DNA from 2 places in the Paraburkholderia sprentiae WSM5005 genome. Region 1 is predicted to be linked to the other one. Evidence: riboswitches for the same ligand, from Rfam matches in the RefSeq annotation. Region 1 holds a riboswitch; the other holds the start of a gene.
The links. Region 1 has a riboswitch for glycine ahead of gcvT (glycine cleavage system aminomethyltransferase GcvT). Riboswitches for the same ligand answer to the same signal wherever they lie in the genome.
Positions count from the first base shown of each region.

Region 2: another riboswitch for glycine. It lies ahead of BJG93_RS30755 (D-amino acid dehydrogenase); the one in region 1 lies ahead of gcvT (glycine cleavage system aminomethyltransferase GcvT).

Region 1 covers NZ_CP017561.2:3,529,707-3,540,497, reverse strand. The annotation lists gene BJG93_RS16240 (alginate lyase family protein) at 1-705, opposite strand, end outside; gene gcvP (aminomethyl-transferring glycine dehydrogenase) at 854-3,790, opposite strand; gene gcvH (glycine cleavage system protein GcvH) at 3,861-4,241, opposite strand; gene gcvT (glycine cleavage system aminomethyltransferase GcvT) at 4,303-5,421, opposite strand; glycine riboswitch at 5,501-5,660, opposite strand; glycine riboswitch at 5,682-5,784, opposite strand; gene BJG93_RS16220 (hypothetical protein) at 6,004-6,354, opposite strand; gene BJG93_RS16215 (oxidoreductase) at 6,553-7,602, opposite strand; gene BJG93_RS16210 (UvrD-helicase domain-containing protein) at 7,887-9,977, shown strand; gene BJG93_RS16205 (c-type cytochrome) at 10,095-10,791, opposite strand, start outside.
Region 2 covers NZ_CP017563.2:478,089-488,879, reverse strand. The annotation lists gene BJG93_RS30800 (IclR family transcriptional regulator) at 1-392, opposite strand, end outside; gene BJG93_RS30795 (MFS transporter) at 477-1,910, shown strand; gene BJG93_RS30790 (cupin domain-containing protein) at 2,033-2,485, shown strand; gene BJG93_RS30785 (shikimate dehydrogenase family protein) at 2,535-3,398, shown strand; gene BJG93_RS30780 (Gfo/Idh/MocA family protein) at 3,571-4,590, shown strand; gene BJG93_RS30775 (alpha/beta fold hydrolase) at 4,571-5,647, shown strand; gene BJG93_RS30770 (IclR family transcriptional regulator) at 6,139-6,951, opposite strand; partial or broken gene BJG93_RS30765 (MFS transporter) at 6,964-7,175, shown strand; gene BJG93_RS30760 (hydantoinase B/oxoprolinase family protein) at 7,158-7,385, shown strand; glycine riboswitch at 7,668-7,756, shown strand; gene BJG93_RS30755 (D-amino acid dehydrogenase) at 7,928-9,142, shown strand; gene BJG93_RS30750 (LysR substrate-binding domain-containing protein) at 9,322-10,389, opposite strand; gene BJG93_RS30745 (amino acid ABC transporter substrate-binding protein) at 10,407-10,791, shown strand, end outside.

The DNA.
Region 1 (10,791 bases):
ATGCTCGACGAACAGCCGCTGCGCGGCATTGATCATCTTGCGATTGTCGAGCGTGAACGCGGCCATCGCGATCAGCTTGATGCGGTGGCTTTGCCAATTGTTGCGAAACGTGCCCGTGAGCGGACGCGGCTGGGCGTCGATCTGCGCGATGTAGCCGTTCGCAAGCTTCGTCAGAAATGCCATCGCCGCGTTGCGCGTCTTCACCGGTAAGGCGCTCGCGGTCATGTCGTACGCGAGGATCAGCCCTTCGAAACGCGTTTCGTCGATCGGATTGAAGCTCGGCTGATAGGTCGTGACCCACGCATACAACAGACGGTCAACGAGCTTCAGGAAGCGGTCGTCGCTGGTCGCGCGCCACGCGAGCGCGGCGTCGCGCAGCAGGTCGAGATCCTGCTCCGCTGCGACGCTCTGGTCGTAGATGCCCTCGTGCGGCAGCGTGCCCTCCGTGTGCAATTTGGCCAGCGCGTGCGGCTGCTCGTTCAGACGCGCCTGCACGTTGGCGACGAGCGCCTTGACGCCCGGGTCGGCATTGGTGCGCTCGCTCGTTTGCAGCGCTGGCGCCGCGCAGAAATTCATCGCGGCTTGCGCCTCGCGCAGCGGCAGCAACGCGGCCGCGCCGGCCAGCAGCACCGCGTACGCGGATCGCCACACACGGGCGCCGGCCGCCGCTGCCTGGCTTTGCATCAATCGCACCTTTCGCGCCATGCGAAACTCCTCGTTAGGCTGATTCGGTGTGTGATGTTAGCCGGTTGCGGCTTTCAACGACAGAAACGCGCGCGGGCGCCCGCGCACCTTCACCGCGCGGCGCCGCCTGCTCACGCGAGCTGCGTTGGCGGCCGGCGGCGGGCGCTGCTTATTCGTAATCTGCGATCGGCACGCACGAGCAGAACAGGTTGCGATCACCGTACACGTTGTCCGCCCGGCCGACCGGCGGCCAGTACTTGTTCGCGATCAGCGTCTTCAGCGGATAGGCGGCGGTCTCGCGCGCATAGGCGTGCTTCCAGTCGTCGGCGATCACGACCGCCGCCGTGTGCGGCGCGTGCTTCAGCGGATTGTCCTCACGATCGGAGCGGCCTTCCTCGACCGCGCGGATTTCCTCCCGGATCGCGATCATCGCCTCGATGAAGCGGTCGAGCTCTTCCTTCGACTCCGACTCGGTCGGCTCGACCATCAGCGTGCCCGGCACCGGGAAGCTCATCGTCGGTGCGTGGAAGCCGTAGTCGGCGAGGCGCTTGGCGACGTCGTCGACGGTGATGCCACTCGTGTCTTTGATCGGACGCAGATCGAGAATGCACTCGTGCGCGACGAGGCCGCCGGGGCCCGAATACAGCACCGGATAATGCGGCGCGAGCTTGTTGGCGACGTAGTTCGCATTGAGGATCGCGGTCTCGGTCGCGGCGGCCAGATTCTTCGCGCCCATCATCGCGATGTACATCCATGAGATCGGCAGAATCGACGCCGAGCCGTAAGGCGCGGCCGAGACTGCGCCAATGCCTTGCGGCGCGCGCTCGTAGCCGGACGAAGTCTGGTTCGGCAGGAACTGCGCGAGGTGCGCGCCGACCGCGACGGGACCCACGCCCGGTCCGCCGCCGCCGTGCGGAATGCAGAAGGTCTTGTGGAGGTTCAGGTGCGAGACGTCGCCGCCGAACTGGCCCGGCGCGCACAGGCCGACCATCGCGTTCATGTTCGCGCCGTCCACGTACACCTGGCCGCCGTGCGCGTGCACGATCTCGCAGATTTCGCGGACGTTCTGTTCGAACACGCCGTGCGTCGACGGATACGTGATCATGATCGCCGCGAGCTTGTCGGCGTGCTGCGCGGCCTTCTTCTTCAGATCTTCGACATCGACGTTGCCCTGCGCGTCGCATCCCACGACCACGACCTGCATGCCGGCCATCTGCGCCGACGCCGGGTTCGTGCCGTGCGCCGAAGCGGGAATCAGGCAGACGTTGCGATGCGCTTCGCCGCGCGACGCGTGATAGGCGTGAATGATCAACAGACCTGCGTATTCGCCCTGCGAGCCCGCGTTCGGCTGCAACGATACCGCCGCATAGCCGGTCGCGGTGACCAGCATCTGTTCGAGCTGATCGATCATCTTGCGATAGCCGACGGTTTGCTCGGCCGGCGCGAACGGATGCATCTGACCGAACTCGGGCCACGTGACCGGCAGCATTTCCGAGGTCGCGTTCAGCTTCATCGTGCAGGAGCCGAGCGGGATCATCGAGCGGTCGAGCGCGAGGTCCTTGTCGGACAGGCTGCGCAGATAGCGCAGCATTTCCGTTTCCGAATGGTGTCGATTGAATACGTGATGCGTGAGGTACGCGCTCGTGCGTTCGAGCGCGGCCGGCACCGACGCGCTGTTCGATGCGCTCAGTGCCGAATCGAGCGCGTCGACTTGCGGCACCTCGCTGACGCCCGCGGCCTGCGCGAATATCGCGAGCAGATCGGCGAGATCGCCGCGCGTGGTGGTTTCGTCGACTGACACGCCGACTTGCGCGTCGCTGACGCGGCGCAGGTTGATGCGCTTCGCTCGCGCGGCGTCGTGCAGCGCTTGCGTGCGCGCGCCGCTATTGAACGTGAGCGTGTCGAAGAAGGTCTCGTTCGCGAGCGTGTAGCCGAGTTGCTTCGCGCCTTCGGCGAGCAGCGCGGCGACCCGGTTCACGCGCAGCGCGATCGTCTTCAGGCCGCGCGGGCCGTGATAGACCGCGTACATGCTCGCCATGATGGCGAGCAGCGCCTGCGCGGTACACACGTTCGAGGTCGCCTTCTCGCGGCGGATGTGCTGCTCGCGCGTTTGCAGCGCGAGGCGCAACGCGGAGTTGCCCTGCGCGTCGACGGTCACGCCGACCAGGCGCCCCGGCATCTGCCGCTTGAATTCGTCGCGCACCGCGAGGTAGGCGGCATGCGGTCCGCCGAAGCCGATCGGCACGCCGAAACGCTGGGTATTGCCGACGGCCACGTCCGCGCCCCATTCGCCCGGAGGCGTGAGCAGCGTCAGCGCGAGCAGGTCGGCGGCGACGACGACATGGCCGCCCGCCGCGTGGATCGCTTCAGTCAGCGCGCGGTAGTCGCGCACGTCGCCGTTGACGCCCGGATATTGGAGCAGCACGCCGAACGCGTTGGCGTTGGCGGCTGCATCGGCCGGGCCCACTTTGACTTCGATGCCGACCGGGGTCGCGCGCGTCTTCACGACTTCGATGGTTTGCGGCAGCACGTCGTCGGCAACGAAGAACACGTTCGATTTCGGCTTGCCGACGCGTTGCAGCAGCGTCATCGCTTCGGCGGCGGCGGTCGCCTCGTCGAGCAGCGACGCGTTGGAGATCGCGAGTCCGGTCAGGTCGGTGACCATCTGCTGGAAGTTCAGCAGCGCTTCCAGACGGCCTTGGGAAATTTCCGGCTGATACGGCGTGTACGCGGTGTACCACGCCGGATTTTCCAGCACGTTGCGCAGGATCACCGTCGGCGTATGGGCGTTGTAATAGCCCTGGCCGATGTAGGAGCGGAACACCTGGTTCTGGTCCGCGAGCTCGCGCAGCGCGGCGAGCGCCTCGGCTTCGCTCTTCGGTTGCGCGAAGGGGCCGAGCGGCAGCGTTTCGGTGCGGCGGATCGTCTTCGGGATGACGGCGTCGATCAATGCCGCGCGCGACGCGAAGCCGAGTGCTTCGAGCATCGCTTGCTGGTCGGCCGCATCCGGGCCGATATGCCGTTCGGCGAAGGCGTCATGCACTTCGAGCGCGGCGAGCGAGAGAGGAGTGCGGTTCATCAGACGATCCGGGTGTTCGAGCTTCATGGGTGGTCCTGGCGGCGCGGCGCGCGCCGTTTTGCGAGCGCCGCGCCTGGCGGTTAAAACGGAAGGTGAATCAGGAGCCGATCGACTTCGCGTACGCGTCGGCGTCGATCAGACGCTCGAGCGACGCGTCGGCGGTCGGCTTGATCTTGAACAGCCAACTGTCGTACGGCGCGCTGTTGACCGTGTCCGGCGAGTCGGCGACGGCTGTGTTCGCTTCGATGACTTCGCCCGAAACCGGCGCGTAGATGTCGGAAGCGGCCTTCACCGATTCGATCACGGCGACGGTATCGCCCGCGGTCACGGACTTGCCCAGTTCCTGGACTTCGAAGAAGACGATGTCGCCGAGCGCTTCCTGCGCGTGGTCGGTGATGCCGACCGTCAGCGTGCCGTCCGCTTCGGTGCGGACCCATTCGTGCGATTCGGTGTATTTCAGATCGGCCGGGATGCTCATCGGGATGCTCCTGAACGGTATGTTCCGTAGTGATTGAATTTAGGGGGCGTGCGCCGGCCGCTTAGACCGCCAGCACCTTGCCGTTGCGCACGAATGGCAGTTTTACCACGCGTGCGGGGCAGGCTTTGTCGCGAATCCGGACGTGCACGGTGTCGCCCGGCTGCACGCCTTTCGGCACGCGCGCGAAGGCGATCGATTCCTGCATGGTCGGCGAGAACGTGCCGCTGGTGATTTCGCCGTCGCCGTGCGGCGTGACGACCTTCTGATGCGCGCGCAGCACGCCCGCGGCCTTGCCGTTTTCCTTCAGCAGGACCAGGCCGACGAACGCGGCGCGCGAGCCGTCGGCTTCGAGCCGGCTCTTGCCGACGAACTCGCGCGGCGAGCTCAGGTCGACGGTCCATGCGAGGCCGGCGTCGAGCGGCGAGATATCGTCGTCCATGTCCTGGCCGTACAGGTTCATGCCGGCTTCGAGGCGCAGCGTGTCGCGGGCACCGAGACCGGCCGGGCGCACGCCATGGGCGGCGAGTGCGTTCCACAGCGTTTCGACGTGGTTAGCCGGCACGATGATCTCGAAGCCGTCTTCGCCGGTATAGCCGGTGCGCGCGACGGTCAGCTCGCCGAACGGCGTGCTGTCGACGCGTGCGGCGTTGAACGGTTTCAGCGCTTCCGTCGCGGCGCGCGCTGCCGGCACGGTTTGCCAGACTTTTTCGCGCGCGTTCGGGCCTTGCACGGCGACGATCGCCAGATCGCGGCGCGGCGTGATGGTGAGGCCGAAGCCGCCCCCCGCATTGAGCCGGTCGAACCAGGCGATGTCTTTGTCGGCGGTGCCGGCATTGACGACCACGCGAAAGTGGTCTTCGCCTAAGTAATAGACGATCAGGTCGTCGATCACACCGCCGTTCGGATGCAGCATGCAGGAGTAGAGCGCGCGGCCCGGCGTTTGCAGCTTCGCGACGTTGTTGGCGAGCGCGTATTCGAAGAACGCGCGCACTCGATCGCCGGCGAAGTCGACCACGCACATGTGCGACACGTCGAACATGCCGGCGTCGGTGCGCACCGCGCGATGTTCGTCGATCTGCGAGCCGTAGTTGACGGGCATGTCCCAGCCGCCGAAGTCGACCATGCGGGCATTGAGCGCACGGTGAGCGGCGTGGAGCGGGGTGTGTTTGAGTTCGGTCATGGGGCCTCGGGCGTCTCGCGAAACAAAAAGGCCATGCGGGGCAACGCGTCGCGGCGCGATGCCTGCGAGCGTGGTCCTGCATGACCCCTCTGTCCTCGATACCTGAGAGATTGCGCTGCCGTGACGTGCTCAATGAGCTCGATCCGTCACGGTGAAACGCGCGCCCCTTCGGTGGGCAGCCTGCCTGCTGTGCACGAAATGCACGCGGATGGCTACTGCCGCTCTCCAGAGTGCGAAAAAACCGCCGCAAGGCGGGTTCTTTCGACGCGGTCGGTCCTTTTGCCTGAGAGTTTGCGGGTGTGCCCCTTCGGCGGCGCGGCCTGCGATTTTTCGCCGGCCGGCGCGCTCTCCCGACGCGTGCGGCGAATTTACGCGACGGGCCGGGGCTTGTCAAATGAAGGGCCCGCGAGCGGTGTGGAGGCGGCTGCGGCGGTTCGGGGCGTCAAAAGGAAGAGCGCGGACCGCCGGTTCCGCGCTTGTCTGTTGCATCTCCCAACGCTATGCGTCAACGCATGATGAGCGGTAGTGGATGCTCACTTGCTAGCTCGTTTGCCGACTCGGTTTTGCGACTTACCCGGCGGCTCACTCGCCGATCGCATGAGCCGCGTTGTCCAGCTCCTGGTTCAGCACGCGCTGTTCTTCCGCGGACAGACCGCCCCCGTGCTGGGCGGCCATGTCATGCGCTTCCTGACGGATCGTCTCGAGACGGTGATGCAGCGCGGCGCCTTGCGGCGGCGGGTAATAGCCCTGATCCACGCGGTTATCGATACGGTGCGCCAGATTATCGATGCGGCCGTCGACCTGATGCAGGCGTTTATCCGCGATCTGCTGGACAGTGGGCCCCGGATGCGGCGCTGGCGGGGGCGTCACCACGCAGGCGGCGACGGAGCCGAGCAGCGCGCATGCGGCGAGGGCACGGATGATTCGAGACATGGATTCTCCGGGAGTCGTTGTCGTATTGGTTGCTACCGGCTAGGAACGGATGAGCAGGAACGCCCGCTGACTCGGCAGCAGGCGAATTTGTAACGTTATGTTCCTTTCTGGAACGTCAGGAAGGCCCGCACCGGCGGCATTCGCGGCGCGAAAGGCCGCCTCGTTTTGTGACTCACGGAGCGGATGGCGGGGCGAGGCTCAGCGAATGCGCTCGAACGGCAGCCGCACGCCCTGCTCGGAGCTGCGCGCGGCCAGTTCGATGATGGTCATGACATCGACTGCGTCGCGCGCGCGGATCGGAAACGCGATGCCGTTCTGGATCGCGTCGGCCAACGCAACATAGAAGCCGGCGTACTCGCCGTTGCGGGTCGGCAATTCGCGCTCGACTTCCTGGTCGCCTTCGAGCACGCGCAGTACGCCGGAGGCATTGCCGGCGCCGAAGCCTTCGTCGCCGGGGCGCAGACCGGCTTTCAGCTGATCTTCCTGGGTGTCGAGCCCGTACTTCACGTAGCTGCCGCGCGTGCCGTGGATTGCAAAGCGCGGTCCGGGCAAGGCGGTCAGTGCGCTTGCGTGCAGCATGACCTCGAACTCGTCGTAGCCGAGCTGAATGTGCACGTAGTCGGGGGCGCTCGCTTCGTCGCGATGTGAGCGCACCGTCGCCGCCACCGTGTTCGGTGCGCCGAACAGGGCGAGCGCCTGGTCGATCAGATGCGGTCCGAGATCGAACAGCAGGCCGCCACCGCGCGTCACATCCTCGCGCCAGCGCTGACGCACCCCGGGCCGGAAGCGGTCGAAATGCGACTCGTAGTGTGTGACGCGACCCAGTTCCGCGCGTGCGAGCAGATCGCGCACAGTCAGAAAGTCGCCGTCCCAGCGGCGATTGTGAAAGGGCGCGAATAGCTTGCCGCGCGCGAGCGCGATATTGGAAAGCGTATGGGCGTCGGCGGCGCTCAGCGTGACCGGCTTGTCGACGACTACGTGCTTGCCCGCTTCGAGCGTGCGGCGCGCGAGGTCGAAGTGCGTGTCGTTCGGGGTCGCGATCACGATGCAGTCGATGTCGTCGAGCGCGAGCAGCGCGTCGAGATCAGCGACGATTTTCGCGTGCGGATAGTCGGCGCGCGCGCGCTCGGATTGTCCGGTCGCAATTGCGGCGACGCTCGCGCGTCCGCAATGTTCGATCACCGGTGCGTGAAACGTCGCGCCGGCGAAGCCATAGCCGATCAATCCAATCTTCAGCGATGCAGACATGCGAGTCTTCCTGGGGCGAGCGGCGCGCCGTCTTGCCACCGCGGCGGCGGCGCGCAACCTCATTATTGTGGCATTGGTGGGCCGGGCTCGGGGCTCGGCATTCGGGCGGCCTTGCGCGCAGTCTGTCGGGGCGTCCGGTCCATCGAGGCATCCATTGAGGATGTCCATGTTAACATCGCACCTCTCGCGCGCATTGCGCCGCGCAGCATGTCCCGGGCCTTCGGCCGGCGCCTCCCGCCAGTCCGACCTCAGCGGCCTTCAACCGTAATACCCATCCACAAACGATGTCCGCAGGCCTGAATCCCGCTCAAAGTGAAGCGGTCCGTTATCTCGACGGGCCCTGTCTCGTGCTCGCCGGCGCCGGCAGCGGCAAGACGCGCGTGATCACGCAGAAAATCGCGCATCTGATCGAAGCGAAGGGCTTCGAGCCGCGCCACATCGCCGCCGTCACGTTCACGAACAAAGCCGCGGCCGAGATGCGCGAGCGCGTCGGCAAGCTGCTCGAAGGCAAGACGCTGACTGCGCCCGGCAAGGAAGGCCGCAAGGTGCCCGTGAACCAGCTGACGGTGTGTACCTTCCACTCGCTGGGCGTGCAGATTCTCCGGCAAGAAGCGGAGCACGTCGGTCTGAAGCCGCAGTTCTCGATCATGGATTCCGACGACTGCTTCGGCATGATCCAGGAGCAGGTCGGTTCGACGGACAAGGGCTTCATCCGCAAGATCCAGTCGATCATCTCGCTATGGAAGAACGGCCTGATCATGCCCGAGCAGGCGATCGCGACCGCGTCGACCGAGGACGAGCATCAGGCGGCGATCGTCTATCGCAACTACGTGGCGACGCTGCATGCCTATCAGGCGGTCGATTTCGACGATCTGATTCGCCTGCCCGCCGAGCTGTTCGCGAACAACGAGCAAGTGCGTGACCGCTGGCAAAACAAGCTGCGCTATCTGCTGATCGACGAGTATCAGGACACCAACGCGTGCCAGTACGAACTGGTGAAGCTGCTGGCCGGCAAGCGTGCGGCGTTCACGGCGGTCGGCGACGACGACCAGGCGATCTACGGCTGGCGTGGCGCCACCCTCGAAAACCTCGGCCAGCTCGGCAAGGATTTTCCGAACCTGCACCTGATCAAGCTCGAACAGAATTACCGCTCGACGGTACGCATCCTGACCGCCGCGAACAACGTGATCGCCAACAACCCGAAGCTGTTCGAGAAGAAGCTGTGGTCCGAGCATGGCACGGGCGACACGATCACGGTGACCGGCTGCAACGACGAGGAGCACGAGGCGGAGTCCGTCGTGTTTCGGCTGTCCGCGCACAAGTTCGAGCGGCGCACGCATTTTCGCGACTACGCGATCCTCTATCGCGGCAATTTCCAGGCGCGCATCTTCGAGCAGGTGCTGCGCCGCGAACGGATTCCGTACGTGCTGTCGGGCGGCCAGTCGTTCTTCGACAAGGCTGAGATCAAGGACATTTGCGCGTACTTGCGCCTGATCGCGAACGCGAACGACGACCCCGCGTTCATCCGCGCGATCACGACGCCGCGCCGCGGCGTCGGCAATACGACACTGGAGGCGCTCGGCGCGTTTGCGGGCCAGGCGAAGGTGTCGCTGTTCGAGGCGGTCTACATGGGCGGCATCGAGGCGCGCCTGTCGCCGCGCCAGATCGAGCCGATGCGCACGTTCTGCGACTTCATGCAGCGCCTGACCGACCGCGCGGAGAACGACGCGGCGGGCACGCTGCTCGACGAGTTGATGGCGGCGATCCACTACGAAGCGTATCTGTACGACGCGTTCGACGAACGCCAGGCGCAGGCGAAGTGGCAGAACGTGCTCGAGTTCATCGAGTGGTTGAAGCGTAAGGGCACGAAGAAGGAGCCGGAGCACGGCAACGGCAGCGAGGCGACCGGCTACGATACCGCCGACGGTTTCGGCGATACGGGCAAGAATCTGCTTGGCCTGATCCAGACGGTCGCGCTGATGTCGATGCTCGAAGGCCGCGAGGAAGATCCCGATGCGGTGCGGTTGTCGACCGTGCATGCGTCGAAGGGGCTCGAGTATCCGCACGTGTTCCTGGTCGGCGTCGAGGAAGGCATCATGCCGCATCGCGGCGGCGCGGACGACGAGCCGATCGACGACGCGCGCATCGAGGAGGAGCGTCGCCTCATGTATGTCGCGATCACGCGCGCGCAGCGCAGCCTGCATCTGAACTGGTGCAAGAAGCGCAAGCGGGCGCGCGAGACGATCGTCTGCGAGCCGTCGCGCTTCATCAACGAAATGCTGCTCGACGATGCGCCGCCGCCGACGCCGGAAGAGGCGCCGATGTCGCCGAAGGACCGGCTCGCGAGTCTGAAGGCGTTGTTACAGAAGGCATGACCGCCTGAGGCTTTGAGTGCCAGGCAGGTGCGCTTGCCAGCCAATGCACGTAAAAAATCCCTGCATCGCGGTAGCGCATGCAGGGATTTTTTCGTTCAGCGGCCGATGCCGCCCGCTTTATTTCGCCGCGCTGACCATATAGTCGACCGCGGCCTTGACGTCCGCATCCGACGCGTTCGAACCGCCCTTCGGCGGCATCGCGCCCTTGCCGTGCAGCGCGTAGTTGTAGATCGTGTCCATCGGGTCCTTCAGGCGCGGCGCCCATGCTTGCTTATCGCCGAACTTCGGCGCGTTGAGCACGCCGGCCGCGTGACAGGCCTGACATACCGACTGATACAGCGCCTTGCCGGCCTGCGAGGCGTCGGCGCTTTGCGCCCCGCCTGCTGCCGGCGCGGGCGTTTGCGGCACGCTCGCCATCGCCGCCATGGCTGCGGCGGCCTGCTGTGCCGCGCCCGCGTCCGATGCGCCTGGCGCTCCTGCTGCACCGGATGCCGCGGCCGCACCTGATGCGGCGGCTGCGCCCGCCGCCGGTTGCGCCGGCTCGGGGAAGCTCGCGCCCGAATTGTTCGCCATATAGACGACCGCGCGGGCGATCTCGAAGTCGCTGTAGTCGTCGGGACTCGTGCCGCCGCGCGGCGGCATGGCGCCCTTGCCGGACAGCGCGGTGTGCCACAGGGTGTCGAAGCCTTGCGCGATGCGCGGCGCCCAGTCGGCGGTGTTGGTGAATTTCGGCGCACCAGCGGCACCTGACGCGTGACACGCTGAACAGACCGCTTTGTAGACTTCCTCGCCGCTCTTGTAGACGCGCGGCGCG
Region 2 (10,791 bases), on a different replicon from region 1:
TGCATGGACGGCGAATACATCAGGCCCGGTGCCGCGCCCTGGGACGCTGCCAGCCACGCGAGTGTTCCTTCGTTGACCACCGTCAGCCGGACCAGCTCGCGGCACTGGGCGGCGACTTCGTCAAGGATCGGCTGCACCAGGCCCGGCAGACCGAGCCCATGCAGGTACCGCTGACCGAGCAGGGACAGCTTCAAGGTCAAACGGTACTGCGACGTCTGTTCATCCTGTTCCGCCCAACCCTGCTCGCACAGTTGCGCAAGCACCCGATGGGCGGGGCCCTTCTCCAGCCCGAGTTCGGCGGCGATATCGGACATACGCATCCAGCGCGCCTCACGTGCGAGCAACTCGATCGCCTGCAGCGACCGGTCAACTGCTCCCTTGACAACTCTCATAATTGACGTAACATGGTTCTTAGTGGAACGGTGTTACAACAATAGACAAACAGCACCGGAAAGTCAATCACGATGGAGACAAGCATGAATCGGAACACCCGGGTTAAGCCTCACGGCAAGCGCCAGTCGAAGATCGCCGCGGCCAGCGGCTGGATCGGCTCGGCGCTGGAGTACTACGACTTCTTCATTTACGCAACTGCGGCGTCGCTGGTGTTCCCGCAGCTCTTCTTTCCGTCTGATAGTCCAACGGTCGCCATCATCGCCTCACTGGCAACCTTCGGTGTCGGCTATATCGCCCGCCCGGTGGGCGCCGTCGTCCTCGGCCACTGGGGCGACCGCCATGGCCGCAAGACGGTGCTGCTCCTCTGCATGTTCCTCATGGGCTTTTCAACGATGGCCGTCGGGGTCCTGCCAACCTATAAGCAGGTCGGCATCTGGGCGCCGGTGCTGCTCGTGGTTCTTCGCCTCATCCAGGGCTTCGCGGTCGCCGGGGAGCTCTCCGGCGCCAGTTCAATGATTCTCGAGCACGCACCGTTCGGTCGGCGCGGCTACTTCGCGAGCTTTACCCTCCAGGGGGTGCAGGCCGGACAGCTCATGGCGGCAGCGATCTTCCTGCCTCTCGCGCATTTCATGCCCAGGGACCAGTTCACCTCCTGGGGCTGGCGGATTCCGTTCCTGCTCAGCATTGTCGTTCTCATCGCGGGCTACATCATTCGCCGCAAAGTCGATGAGACCCCGGCGTTCGCCGAGGAGCGCGTGCATGGCGAAATTCCCGCCTCGCCAGTCGTCGAAGTGCTCCGGCAGAGCTGGGACGATGTCGTGCGCGTGGTCTGCATGGCGCTTACCGCCGTAATCGCCCTTGTCGCCGCGGTCTTCGGCACCGCCTACGCGGTTCAGCCGGCGTACGGCATCGGCTTCCCTCCCGGCATGTATCTGTGGATCCCTGTTCTGGGCAATATCTGCGCAGTGATCCTGATTCCCTTCGTCGGCAACCTCTCGGACAGGATTGGTCGCAGGCCGCCAGTCCTTGTCGGCACCCTCAGCGCTGGACTGCTCTCGTTCGTGTATCTGTACGCTATCAGCATCCATAACGTGTGGCTGGCGATGGTTCTCTCGGTGCTCATGTGGGGCATCGCCTATCAGGGCTTCAACGGCGTATTCCCGAGCCTGTTCTCCGAACTGTTCCACACACGCGTGCGTGTGTCCGGGATGGCCATTGGGCAGAACGTCGGGACGACGCTGTCCGCGCTGCTCCCGGCATTCTTCGTCGCGGTCGCGCCCCCCGGCTCCGCCAATATTCCACTGAAGATCGGAGCCCTGACATTCGGCATCTGTGTCGTGGCCGCGATCGCCGCCTTTACCACCCGCGAGACGTACCGGGTCCGGCTCCACGATCTCGGCGACCGCAACGCGGTCCCTGTACCCAAAGGCGAATACGATCGTCTGCGCGTCGAGATGTTGCGTGAGGCGACCGGAACAGCCGACTCACAGGACCTGACGAACCAACTGCGCTCCTAGCCGAAAGCAGGGGCCATATCGGCAGCAACCGCCCGGCGCAACTTACGCTGTTCGGACGAGCCGGGCAGGAACACGCGGCTGCGGCACTCGCCAATATCTGATGCCACACAGGAGAAAGACACATGCACAACCAAAGTACGCCACGTTACGATGGCCCGCGCGAACTCGCGCAATCCCTGACTCCATTCGCACGTGTGAGCGCATCCGCAGCCGTCTGGAACAAGGAAGGGCTGCGCGCGGACTCCGAGTATCGCGACCTCGGACTCGCCGCGGTGACCAACGGTCGCATCGGCGCCAAGCACATTCGCGCACTGACCCCGTTCACCGATGCCACGGGCTGGCATTGGCACGACATGACTGCGCACTATCTGTATGTGCTGCGCGGATCGGTGACGTTCCGTTTCGCCGGCGTAGAGGGCGATGTGACGCTCAACGCCGGAGACGACCTCTCGCAACCCGCCGGCGTTCCGCACAATGTGATCTGGCGCTCCGACGACCTCGAAGTCATCGAGATTAACGAGCCCGCTGTCTACGGAACATGGGATCTCGCCGAAGCCCCGGCACCCTGGAAGTGAGCAGTACGCGATGACTGCACCTTCCGTCAACATCGGACATGAGGCCACAATGCATCCACATATCACGGGAAGAACGCGACTTTACGGGTTAGTGGGCGATCCGCTGACGGCAGCCAAGTCGCCGCAACTGCTGAACCAGATTTTTATCGAACAGCGCGCGGACGCAGTCTGCGTTCCGTTTTGGGTCAAGGCGGAGGATCTGTCCGCATTCGTCGCCGGCGCACGAGCGTTACGCAATCTTTCCGGCCTGCTGGTCACGATGCCTCATAAGCAACGGATGCTGGACTATGTCGACGAACTCCATCCCACTGCTTCCAGGGTCGGCGCACTCAACGTGATACGTTGCGAAGAAGATGGACGCTGGGTGGGAGCCATATTCGATGGTGTCGGCTGTGTGCTTGGCATGCAATGGGAAGGCAATCATCCGGCGAATAAGTCCGTTCTTCTCGTCGGTGCCGGAGGCGCAGGCAGGGCCATCGCATTTGCCGTCGCGGCGGCGGGCGCCCGAACGTTAACGCTATCCGACGTCGACGAGCAGCGGGCTGCCGATCTCGCGAAATCCGTTGCTGCCGAAACCGGTTGCATCACGCATTCCGGACCTCCCGACCCGCACGGTTTCGAAGTCGTGATCAATGCCACACCGCTCGGCATGAACGCGAATGACGCCATGCCTGTCAATCCCGAGCGGCTCGCACCCGGCACCATCGTCGTAGACATCATCAATGCGCCAGAGCCGACGCAGCTTCGCCGCGCCGCGCATGCGCGCGGCTGTCGTACCCAGGACGGGGGGCCGATGCATGAAGGGCAGGCAGTGCATGCCCTACGCTTCCTTGGGTTCGATTACCGCCCTGCTGGAAGGTCAGCACCAGACGACGGCGTGCTTTTCGCGCCTGCAACGAACGCAAGTCGTTAATGCCCTAACGCCTCTGAGAAAGCGCCCGGAATCGACAGTTTTACCAGTTTGAATGGAGGGAAGATGCGATGAACAGTTTCAACGTTTCCACATTGGTATGTGCGGCCAGCTTTGATGCGCGCATCGCGCAAGCACGGAGTCGATTCGTCGACGGTGCGAAGGGAGAACACGCATGAAAGTCGCATTGCTGGAGGCCAGCCATTGGCATGTCCCACTCTATCTCGATGCGCTCGAGGCGCCCGGTATCCAGGTGGTAGCCGTTTCAGATGCGGAGCAAGTAAAAGGACAGGCAATTGCCGCGCGCTTTGGGAGCACGTTGTACTCGTCGGCGTATGAGTTGCTCGAGCGCGAGGACGTCGATTTCGCGTTTGTGTTTGGGCGGCATTCCGAAATGCCGACGCTCGCGGAGGCGGTGATCGAACGAAAAATTCCGTTCGCGCTGGAGAAACCCTGCGGCGTAAACATGTCGCAGGTCACGCGGCTGCGAAAACTGACGGAGGAAGCCAATCTTTATTGCGCCGTACCGTTGATCTTCCGGATGAGCGAGTTGCTCGGCGCACTGGAGGATGCAGAGGATTGCATACCGTCGGACTTCAACTACATGTCGTTCCGTTTCATTGTCGGTCCGCCTGGTCGTTATGAAGCTGCAGGCGCGGGTTGGGCGCTCGACCCGGTGTTTTCCGGAGGCGGATCCACGATCAATGTCGCGACCCACTTCATCGATCTCTTCAGATTACTGACCGGTAAGGAGGTCGCGCGAGTCTCCGCCACCATGAACTCCCGAACGCATCGAGGCGCCGTCGAGGACTACTCGTTGCTGACAATGCAAACCGAAGACGGCGTGATCGGGCTTGTTGAGACCGGATACAGCTTTCCCAGTACTCAAGACGAGCAGCGCGAATTCTCCTTCACCCTTTCATCCGATCGTATGTACGCGAAATCGGGCCCCGACCGGATCGAGATTCGCGACCGGAACAATCTTGCCGCCGGCACTCGAAGTCGCCGTCTCCAGTTAGAGACTGACATTTACTACCCACTGTTCGTCAAGCGGGTACTTGCTGAATGCCGCACAGGTGCAAAGCCGATCGCGTCATTGCGCGACGCCGAGGCGATGATGCAGGTCATGGATGCGGCCTACGCTTCTGCTCGGCAGGGCGGTGCGCTTCAGACTCTTGAATCGATTTCCGGGTAATCCAGGCCATCGGATTGCGTCGCACGCCTATGCCGCTAACGAGATATTGCAATTGGCCGATTATCCTGCACCGAAGGAAGGCGACTGGATCGCGCGAGACTTCCGTTTCCACACCGGGGAGGTGATGCCGGAGCTGCGGCTACACTACCGAACCATCGGCGACCCGTCCGGCGAGCCGGTCCTGGTCCTGCACGGCACGACGGGCACAGGCGCCAGCATGCTGACGCCCGCCTTCGCGGGAGAGTTGTTCGGGCTGGGACAGCCGCTTGATGCCAACAACTATTTCATCGTTCTCCCGGACGGAATTGGAGCCGGCGGATCGTCCAGGCCGTCGGACCGACTGCGCACGCGGTTCCCGGCGTACAACTACGACGACATGGTGCTCGCGCAGTACAGGCTCCTGACCGAGGGGCTGGGCATCAGGCACTTGCGCCTGCTGATCGGCAACTCGATGGGCGGCATGCACGCATGGATCTGGGCGGTGCGATATCCGGACTTCATGGACGCGCTGGTGCCGATGGCGTCGCAACCGACCGAGATGTCCGGCCGCAACTGGATGCTGCGCCGCATGCTCACCGAGATGGTCCGCGACGACCCGGAGTACCTTGATGGCAATTACGCCAGCCCGCCCCGCTCCTTGCGCATTGCCAGCGCGTTCTTCGCGCTGGCCACCAACGGCGGAACGCTGGCCTACCAGAAAGCGGCTCCGACAATGGAGTTGGCCGACAACTTCCTGGACACCCTGTTGGCCCAGCCTTTCAGGTTGGATGCCAACGACTTCTTATATCAATGGGGTGCCTCGCGCGGCTATAACCCGGCGTCCGGCTTGGAGCAGATCCGGGCTACGGTGCTCGCCATCAACGCGGCCGATGACGAACGCTATCCGCCCGAGACCGGTCTGATGGAGCGCGCGATGCAGCATGTGCGCCACGGCCGGGTGCTTTTGATCCCTGCCAGCGAGGATACGTGCGGCCACGGCACCACCGGCCTGGCTCGTTTTTACAAAGCTGAGCTGCAGGAACTGCTGCAATCAGCCCCACGCCGCACCTCCAGGTGATGCTGACCGGACAATACGGCGCCCCTACGTCCGGCGCCTCGCTATTGAGCTGGACCTACACAACATGTCTTTCGAGCAACGACCATGTTCCGTTCGGCGACGCGGCGTTGCTGTCGCCGTGCGGCGGCCGAACGTGACGCTGACGCTGCTCTCACGTCGGCCTTGAGCGTCCGCCCGATGGTCTTGTCGCTGCGGTGCTCGTTTTGGCCGTTCAGTGGATCAAGCGAGCTGGCGCTAAGGCCCGTTGCGACACAGAAGCGCAGCGGGACGACTGGAAGCGTCCGCTTCGCAGTCCGAAGTGAATCCCCGGCGCGTTAAAAAAAGTGGCGCTGCCAGGGCACCCTAGACTATCGGTTGTCGGTGTGACGAGTCAGCCCCATTGCATAAGCGTGAGCGCCGCTTGTCCTGCCGGCGCGCCGCGACGAGAAGGCGTGCTGCGTGTTCATCGAAACCGGTGAGTCGCTCGATAGGCTGATCTGCGCCCGGCATGTTCATGCCGCCTCATTCTCATGCGCACCGACGCTCTGGCGCGGCCATACGGCACCCAGTTTCGCGGACGCTTGTTGCAATAGCGCGTAAAAGGCCTCGTAACGCTCCGGCTGAAACCGCGTGACCGGTCCGGCAATACTCATGGTGCCCACCACCACATCGTCAGACAGCGAACGCACCGGCACGGCCAATGCGACGACGCCCGGCTCGGCCTCTTCAACGACAAGACCATAGCCACGCTGCCTGGTCCGCTCCAACTCCGGAATCAACTGCTCGACGCTGGTGATGGCCTTCGGCGTCCATGCGCCGGCGGCGGACGCTTTCCCCAGTCCGCCACGCAGGGCGTATTCGATCGCCTGGTCGTTCGGCATTCCAGCCAGCCACACCTTGCCAACCGAGGTGGCGTGCAAGACGATGGGACTGTGCATGGACGGCGAATACATCAGGCCCGGTGCCGCGCCCTGGGACGCTGCCAGCCACGCGAGTGTTCCTTCGTTGACCACCGTCAGCCGGACCAGCTCGCGGCACTGGGCGGCGACTTCGTCAAGGATCGGCTGCACCAGGCCCGGCAGACCGAGCCCATGCAGGTACCGCTGACCGAGCAGGGACAGCTTCAAGGTCAAACGGTACTGCGACGTCTGTTCATCCTGTTCCGCCCAACCCTGCTCGCACAGTTGCGCGAGCACCCGATGGGCGGGGCCCTTCTCCAGCCCGAGTTCGGCGGCGATATCGGACATACGCATCCAGCGCGCCTCACGTGCGAGCAACTCGATCGCCTGCAGCGACCGGTCAACTGCTCCCTTGACAACTCTCATAATAAGACAGGCATGAATCGGAACACCCTGGTTAAGCCCCACGACCAGCGCCAGCGGAAGATCGCCGCACCAGCGGCTCGATTGGCTCGGCATTGGAGCATTACGACTTCTTCATCCATGCGACTGCGGCGTCGTTGGCGTTCCCGCCGATCTTCTTCCCGCCTGACAATCCAACGGTCGCCATTATCGCACCAAGCGGTGAAGTTATCGCACCGTATGGCCTCCAAGGCGGACAGCCAGGGGCAGTGCATCACTACACCATCGAACAGGGCGGCGAAACTGTCACGCTAGGCAGCAAAGACGCCAACGCGACGCTGATGCCCGGAGCAGTGCTGACGCTGCGTTCAGCGGGAGGAGGAGGCTTTGGCGATCCGAGACTGCGTGAGCCGTCCCTCGTGAAACGGGATCTCGACTATGGCTACGTAACCGGTTAGCTGCGGGTTATGGGTGTGCTGACCGGCCAGCGTGGGGCCGGTATTGCCCCGGTCTGGCCGGTACAGAATGCGTTGAAAGTTTCACCTCGATACCGAATAACCCAAAAGTTCGTACGACGCCAAGAGTCCGCCGGTCATCCAGAGTCTTCATTTGCCCGCGTACCAGTAACCGGGCCAAAGACGATTCCTGCTCGGCGCTTGCGCATCAAACGTCAAACGGCAAACCAAGTTATTGGATGCTTGTAGCGGCCCGCGTTGTCATGTAACGTCATGCGGTTCCACCTATGCAGCACGGGAGAGATCGTTCAGTGAGCGACGCCGACGGAGCAACCGCCCCGGAAACTCTCAGGCAAAAGGACTGTGCTGCAGGAACATCTGGAGAGTGACGCTGCGTGCGTCCACCGAAGGGGAGCCTGACCTTGTCGGCCGGGCGAAACTCTCAGGTACAGGAACAGATGGGGCATCAAACGCCGGAGGCCGTCTTGCGCGAAGCATCGCGATCGCAGCCAACCGGGGATGCTCAACTCGATCTGGACCATCTTATGTCACGAATCGCCATTATCGGCGCCGGGATCACCGGCGTCACGACCGCTTACGCCCTCGCCCGCCGCGGCTTCAATGTCACCGTCTACGAACGCCATCGCTATGCGGCGATGGAAACCTCGTTTGCGAACGGGGGACAGCTTTCGGTCAGCAATGCGGAGGTCTGGAACCATACGGCCACCGTCCTGAAAGGACTGCGCTGGATGCTGACGCGCGACGCTCCGCTCCTGTTGAATCCGTCTCCTTCATGGCACAAGTATTCGTGGATGGGCGAATTCCTGCGGCAGATCCCGAACTACCGCGTGAATACCATCGAAACGGTACGCCTCGCGCTGGCCGCACGCGAGCATCTCTTTTCGATTGCGGAGCGCGAAGACATCCAGTTCGATCTGGAGCGCCGCGGCATCCTGCATATCTATGCGCATCGCAAGGACTATGACGCCGCCGCGCGAGTGAACGTGCTGCTGCGTGAAGGCGGCCTGGATCGTTATGCCGTCGGCGCGAACGAAATTGGTCTCATCGAACCGGCGTTGCAGGGCCAGTTTTACGGCGGCTTTTTCACACCGTCCGATTCGACGGGCGACATTCACAAGTTCACGCGCGGTCTGGCCGACGCGTGCGTGCGTCGCGGTGTCGAATTCCGTTACGACACGTCGATCGACTCGATCAAGCAAGGCGGTGACGGACACTTCACCATCGACGCGACGAACGCGGGTGCACGGAACGTGGACGTTTTCCAACAGATCGTCGTTTGCGCAGGTGTCGGCAGTCGCGCGTTCGGCGCCATGCTGGGCGACCGCGTCAACGTCTATCCGGTGAAGGGTTATTCAATCACCGTCTGCCTCGACGACGAACAAAGCCGCCGCGCGGCGCCTTGGGTCAGCCTGCTCGACGACAAAGCCAAGATTGTCACGAGCCGGCTCGGCGTCGATCGTTTCCGCGTGGCGGGCACGGCTGAAATCAACGGCTTCAGTCGCGACATTCGTGCGGACCGCGTGACGCCGCTGGTCGAATGGACCCGCCGCCTGTTCCCGGAAGTCTCCACCGCGCGGGTCATTCCATGGGCGGGCCTGCGCCCTATGCTGCCACGCATGTTGCCGCGAGTCGGACGCGGCAAGCGCCCAGGCGTTTTCTACAACACGGGACATGGCCATCTCGGTTGGACCCTGTCCGCCGCAACGGCGGAATCGCTTGCGCAGGCGATCGAAACTTGAACTAACGAAGGCGTCGATCTCGAAGCGGTCAATGTCCAATGGCGGCCGCTTCGATCGCGCAGCGCTTTGACACGCCTGCTGCCTCGTCGCGGCAGTGGTTCTTTCGGACAACGCAGCAGCCCTGCCCGGCATTCTTTCCTTCCGCAACGGCGTCGGCGCTTCAGGCTATCCATCGCCGGCTACGTGTACATTTTATTCAGCACTTCCATCTCTTCGCGGATAACCGGACGCGCTATCTGTGCAAATGCACTTACCAGGCGGGTCTGAGCCTGGTAGGGCGGGAACAGCAGCGCAACCTCGCTCGGTATATTCACCGCGAAGGGCCGCACCTCGATCCCTCCATTAACAAACTCATCGCGAGCTGCTAGCGGGTTGACCAGACTGATGCCCATGCCTGTGCGCACCAACGCGCACACCGACGAACCAAGACTTGCCTCCGCGACGATCTGACGAGACACATGCCCGGCCGCGAATACATCGTCAATCGTGGATCTGAGCGCGCTTTCTCCGGTGGGTGCGATGAACCGCTGATTTGCGAAGTGCGCGGGTTTCAGCCTGCGCAGGCGGCAAAGTGGGTGGTCTTTCGGCAGCACCGCGACGCACCGGAGAGTCGCGATCGTCTCGCGGCGGATGTGAGGCGCATCCCCGGTGAGCAGAGCCAGTCCCGTATCGCAGAAGCCGGAGCGGACCCACTCTTCCACATTCACCGCGTTGCCAGAGTGAATTGACACCAGAACATCCGGGTGCGCAGCGTGAAATTCAGCGACAACCTTAACGAGCAGATCGCCCGCCAGCCGCGGCATCGCGGCGATGCTCAGCCGCGCTGCGCTGAACGAACGGATGTTGGCAGCCACCGATTCAAGTTCCGCCAGCCCGGCGAAGGTCCGTTCCACTTCGCGATGAAAACGCAATCCGTCCTGGGTGGGATTGAGCCGGCTACCGTTACGTTCGAAAAGCGGGAACGCCGTAATGCTCTCGAGCTGCGATATCAGGCGGCTCACCTGCGGCTGCGATGTATGCATGACGCGAGCGGCGTTCGTCATCGAGTTTGACGACATGACCGCACGGAAAGCCTCGATGTGGCGAAATCCTAACTTTAGCTTCTGCATATCGTTTCTGTATCGTTCAATGCGAGAGACGCATTGGACTTTAGCATAATGGTGACCGATATTTAGTTCGTAGTTCAGCAGGTTCCGTTGTTTTGAATCGCACTGCAGCGGTCCGGAATCGCGGTCAATATCGATCACTAAGGGAAACTAAGGACATGAAACTTTCCTCTATCCTGACCGCTGCGATGACGCTCGCCGGGTTCTACGCAGGACTTGGCCTGACGAGCACAGCTTATGCGGATAGCTCCAGCCGGCTCGATCGCATCAAGGAAACCGGCACGATTACCGTCGGCTATCCGACCACCTCGCTGCCGTTCGCCTATCTGGACAACGCCCATCAACCGGTCGGCTACTCGGTCGAAATATGCCAGCGCATCGCTGCCAGTCTCAAGAGCACGCTTGGCCTTGCCGATCTGAAAATCCGCTATCTGCCCGTGACGTCGGCCACGCGTCTGCCTCTACTGGCGAACGGCACAATCGATCTGGAATGCGGCAACACCACCAACACGGTCGAGCGCCACAAGCTCGTCTCGTTCGCAC